DNA from 2 places in the Kitasatospora sp. NPDC057965 genome. Region 1 is predicted to be linked to the other one. Evidence: riboswitches for the same ligand, from Rfam matches in the RefSeq annotation. Region 1 holds a riboswitch; the other holds the start of a gene.
What was found. Region 1 has a riboswitch for S-adenosylmethionine ahead of thrC (threonine synthase). Riboswitches for the same ligand answer to the same signal wherever they lie in the genome.

Region 1 (2,386 bases):
CGATGACCTCGCCCAGCGTGCCGCCCTCGGCGGGCACCTCGCTGGCGCCGCCGGTGTAGGTGCGCAGGATGGTCGGGATGCGGACGTTGGCGCTCATGGGGGTCTCCTCGTTGCGGGCGCGCGGGCGGGGCCGGGGCGGGGCTGGGGGCGGGACGGGTGGGACGTGGGTGGCGCGAGGGTCAGGCGGTCGCCAGGCCGGCGTCCCGGAAGGACTCCAGGTTCGGCCGGATCACGGCGGTCATCCCGGCCTCGGAGACGGCGTCGAGGGTCTTCAGGCCGTCACCGGTGTTGATCGCGACGGTCTCCTTCGACGGGTCCAGCTGCCCGGTCTCGACCAGCTTCTTGAGCACGCCGATGGTCACGCCGCCCGCGGTCTCCGCGAAGATGCCCTCGGTGCGGGCCAGCAGCCGGATCGCGGCCACGACCTCCTCGTCCGTCACGTCCTCCACCGCGCCGCCGGTGCGCCGGGCGATGTCCAGCACGTACGGGCCGTCGGCCGGGTTGCCGATCGCCAGCGACTTGGCGATGGTGTCCGGCTTGACCGGCCGGATCACGTCGTGGCCGGCCTTGAACGCGGCCGAGACCGGCGAGCAGCCCGCCGCCTGGGCGCCGAAGATCCGGTACGGCCGGTCCTCGACCAGGCCGAGCTTGATCAGCTCCTGCAGACCCTTGTCGATCTTGGTGAGCTGCGAGCCCGAGGCGATCGGGATCACGATCTGCTCCGGCAGCCGCCAGCCGAGCTGCTCGCAGATCTCGTAGGCGAGCGTCTTGGAGCCCTCGCCGTAGTACGGCCGCAGGTTGACGTTGACGAAGCCCCAGCCCTCGCCGGCCGGGTCGCCGATCAGCTCCGAGCAGAACCGGTTCACGTCGTCGTAGTTGCCCTCGATGCCGACCAGCTCGCCGCCGTACACCCCGGCCATCACGACCTTGCCCTGCTCCAGGTCGTGCGGGATGAACACGCAGGACCGGAAGCCCGCCCGGGCCGCCGCCGCGCCCACCGCGCCGGCCAGGTTGCCGGTCGAGGAGCAGGAGAGCGTGGTGTAGCCGAACGCGCGGGCCGCCTCGATCGCGCAGGCCACCACGCGGTCCTTGAAGGAGTGGGTCGGGTTGCCGGAGTCGTCCTTGACGTGCAGCTGGGCGGTGAAGCCGAGCTCGCGGCCCAGGTTGTCGGCCTTCACCAGCGGGGTCCAGCCCGGGTTCAGGTTCGGCTTGCCCGCGACGTCCGCGGGCACCGGCAGCAGCGGCGCGTAGCGCCAGATCGACGCGGGACCGGCCTCGATCCGCTTGCGCAGCTCCTCGGCGCCCTCGCTGCCGAAGTCGTAGGCGATCTCCAGCGGGCCGAAGCACTCCAGGCACGCGAAGCTGGGACCGAGCGGGAACTTGGTGCCGCACTCCCGACAGGACAGCTGGGCGGCGGGGCCGAGGTCAACGGTGACGGGTACGGCGGTGTCGATAGCCATGGTGGCGAGGCCTCTCTCCTCATCTTCCCCGTGACGCGGTCGCGCCCGGGCCGGAATTGGCACCTGTCCCGCCGGGGCTCGAAGCCGACCGTGCGAGAAGGTTGCCGGGACGTCAACGGGCCGTTCCCTCAGTCCCTCTGGATGAGCTCTGTGAAGTTGTGGTCCTGCTCAGCGGTGACCCCGGCGTGCGAAGGTCCGACCGCTGTACGAAGACTGTATCCGAAGGCGTCAACCCCGAACGGCACCGTCCGCCACGCGAGATGCCCCGTCCCACCAGGCCCCGTACCCGACCCCCGCACCCGACCCCGCCGAGGAGCGCACCGTGCCCGCCGAACCGACCCCCGAGCTCCTCCCCGAGACGGCGTCCTGGCTGCGCCGGCGCTCGTGGAGCGCGGCCGACCGCCCGGTGCACACGCTGCCGGCGGCCAAGCGCGCGCTCGGCCCGGCCGGCACGGTCAGCGTGGTGCTGCCCGCGCTGGACGAGGAGGCCACCGTCGGCGAGATCGTCCGGGTCATCCGCCGCGAGCTGATGGAGCGGCTGCCGCTGGTCGACGAGCTGGTGGTGGTCGACTCCGGCTCCGCCGACGCCACCGCCGCGGTCGCCGCCGAGGCCGGTGCCACCGTCGTCCACCGCGACGCGATCCTGCCCCGGATACCCGCCGCCCCCGGCAAGGGCGAGGTGCTCTGGCGCTCGCTGCTGGTCACCCGCGGCGAGATCGTCTGCTTCGTGGACGCCGACCTGCGCGAATTCGACCCCGCCCTGGTCTCCGGCATCATCGGCCCGCTGCTCACCGAACCGGACATCCAGCTGGTCAAGGCGATGTACGACCGGCCGCTGGAGACCGACGGGGCGGTCGTACCGGCCGGCGGCGGCCGGGTCACCGAGCTGGTCGCCCGCCCGCTGCTCAACCTGCACTGGCCGGAAC
Region 2 (2,386 bases), on a different contig from region 1:
CGACCGCCTTCAACATCCTCGGCCCGCTCACCAACCCGGCCCGGGTGACCTCGCACGCCATCGGCTGTTTCGACACCCGCCTCGCCGGGCTGATCGCCGGGGTGCTGGCGCAGCGCGGTGCCGGCGCGCTGGTCTTCCGGGGCGACGACGGGCTGGACGAACTCACCATCACCACCACCTCGCGGGTCTGGATCGTCCGGGACGGCGCCGTCACCGAGACCACCTTCGACCCGCGCGAGGTCGGCATCGAGCCGGTCGGCATCGAGGCGCTGCGCGGCGGGGACCCGTCGTACAACGCGGAGGTCGCGCGCCGGCTGCTGGCCGGGGAGCACGGGCCGGTGCGCGACGCGGTGCTGCTGAACTCGGCGGCCGCGCTGGTGGCACTGGAGCTGACCGGCGCGCCGCTCGCCGAGCAGCTCGGGACAGCCATGCGGCGCACCGCCGCGGCCATCGACTCCGGCGCGGCGGGCGATCTGCTGAAGCACTGGTCGGAGGCCACCGCCCGGCCGTGACGCGGTGGTCGGGGCCCGGGGGAGCGCCCTCCCCCGGGCCCCTCCGGCTGTCCGGGATGCGGACTCCTGTTTGACCGCGGGACGGACGCGACCTAGAGTCTTCGCCAGGTCATGAGCGACAGCGTCAAGCCCCAGCTGGCTGTCCGGCAACCCTCCGTCCGTGGCGGGGTGCCCTGGGTGAGGACCGGGTCACGTGGCGCATCGTCCGCGTGGCAAGCGCGGACGCCGGACCGACAGCACTCCCGGGGTCCCTGACCCGTACAGGAGTGCATCCTCATGTCCGTCGGCACCTCTCTCTGCGCCCCCCTCGCCGTCCTCGGCCACGACGTCCAGGTCCCGCTCGCCAACGGTGACAAGGTCGGCTACGCGGCGCTCGACTACGCGGCCAGCTCCCCGGCGCTCCAGCGGGTCTGGGACGACGTCGCCGCCTACGCCCCGTACTACGGCAGCGTGCACCGCGGCGCCGGCTACCTGTCGCAGCTCTCCACCGACCTGTTCGAGCAGAGCCGCCGCACCGTCACCGAGTTCCTCGACCTGCGCGAGGGCGACCAGGTGGTCTTCACCCGCGCCACCACCGACTCGCTCAACCTGCTGGCCGGCGCCGTCCCGGCGGGGACGCAGGTGTTCGCCTTCGAGACCGAGCACCACGCCTCGCTGCTGCCCTGGGCGCACGCCGGTCTGCCCGTCACCTACCTGCGCGCCCCCCGCTCGCACGCCGAGGCGGTCGAGGCCTTCGACGCCGCGCTGGCCGCCTCGCCCGAGGGCCCGAAGCTGCTCTGCGTCACCGGCGCCTCCAACGTCACCGGTGAGCTCTGGCCGGTCGCCGAGCTGACCCGCACCGCCCACCGGCACGGTGCCCGGGTGGTGCTGGACGCCGCGCAGCTGGCCCCGCACCACCGGGTCTCGGTGCGCGAGCTGGACGTCGACTGGATCGCCTTCTCCGGCCACAAGCTGTACGCGCCGTTCGGCGCCGGGGTGCTGGCCGGCCGGGCCGACTGGCTGGACGCGGCCGACCCGTACCTGGCCGGGGGCGGCGCCACCCGCACGGTGGCCCGGGAGGCCGACGGCTCGGTGGCCGTGCAGTGGCACACCGGCCCGGCCCGGCACGAGGCCGGCTCGCCCAACGTCATCGGCGCCTACGCCATCGCCTCGGCCTGCCGGGCGCTCACCGAGGCCGGGTTCGACGCGCTGGAGGCCCGTGAGCGCGCGCTGGTCGCGCGGCTGAAGGCCGGGCTGGCCGAGATCCCCGAGGTCCGGGTGCTGAACCTGTTCGGCGCGGACTCGGACCGGGTGGGCGTGCTCTCCTTCGTCGTCCGGGGCTGGAACAGCTCGCACTTCTCGGCCGCGCTGTCCGCCGAGTACGGCATCGGGGTGCGCGACGGCCTGTTCTGCGCCCACCCGCTGGTCCGCACGCTGCTCGGCGACGAGGAGGCCGCGCCCTCGGAGTGCGGCGCGCCGGAGCCCTCGCTGCCCGGCGAGCGCAGCCTGAACGCGATCCGGGTGAGCTTCGGCGCGGGCACCCCGGACGAGCACGTGGACCGGTTCCTGACCGCCGTCCGCGAGCTGGTCACGGACGGCGCGGCCTGGACCTACCGCAACGAGGGCGGCCGCTGCGTCGCGGACACCCGCCGGGAGGGCTGAGGCCCCGCCGACGGCGCTACTCGTCCAGACCGATCGAGAAGGCCGCTTCCAGGTCGTGCTGGGAGTAGGTGCGGAAGGCGATCTGGGTCTCGGTGTGGGCGACGCCCGGGACCTTGTTGAGCCGGCCGGGGATCACCTCGGCGAGGTCGTCGTGCCGGCCCACCCGCACCATCGCGACCAGGTCGTAGCCACCGGTCACCGAGTAGACCTCGCTGACGCCCTCGATGGCGGCG

Region 2: another riboswitch for S-adenosylmethionine. It lies ahead of ACFVVU_RS28490 (aminotransferase class V-fold PLP-dependent enzyme); the one in region 1 lies ahead of thrC (threonine synthase).

What each region holds. Positions count from the first base shown of each region.
Region 1 covers NZ_JBHVPZ010000018.1:186,101-188,486, forward strand. Annotated here, with positions in the region: gene ACFVVU_RS24115 (MoaD/ThiS family protein) at 1-97, opposite strand, end outside; gene thrC (threonine synthase) at 180-1,460, opposite strand; SAM riboswitch class I at 1,477-1,608, opposite strand; gene ACFVVU_RS24125 (glucosyl-3-phosphoglycerate synthase) at 1,783-2,386, shown strand, end outside.
Region 2 covers NZ_JBHVPZ010000025.1:77,224-79,609, forward strand. Annotated here, with positions in the region: gene trpD (anthranilate phosphoribosyltransferase) at 1-512, shown strand, start outside; SAM riboswitch class IV at 620-737, shown strand; gene ACFVVU_RS28490 (aminotransferase class V-fold PLP-dependent enzyme) at 789-2,153, shown strand; gene ACFVVU_RS28495 (Lrp/AsnC ligand binding domain-containing protein) at 2,170-2,386, opposite strand, start outside.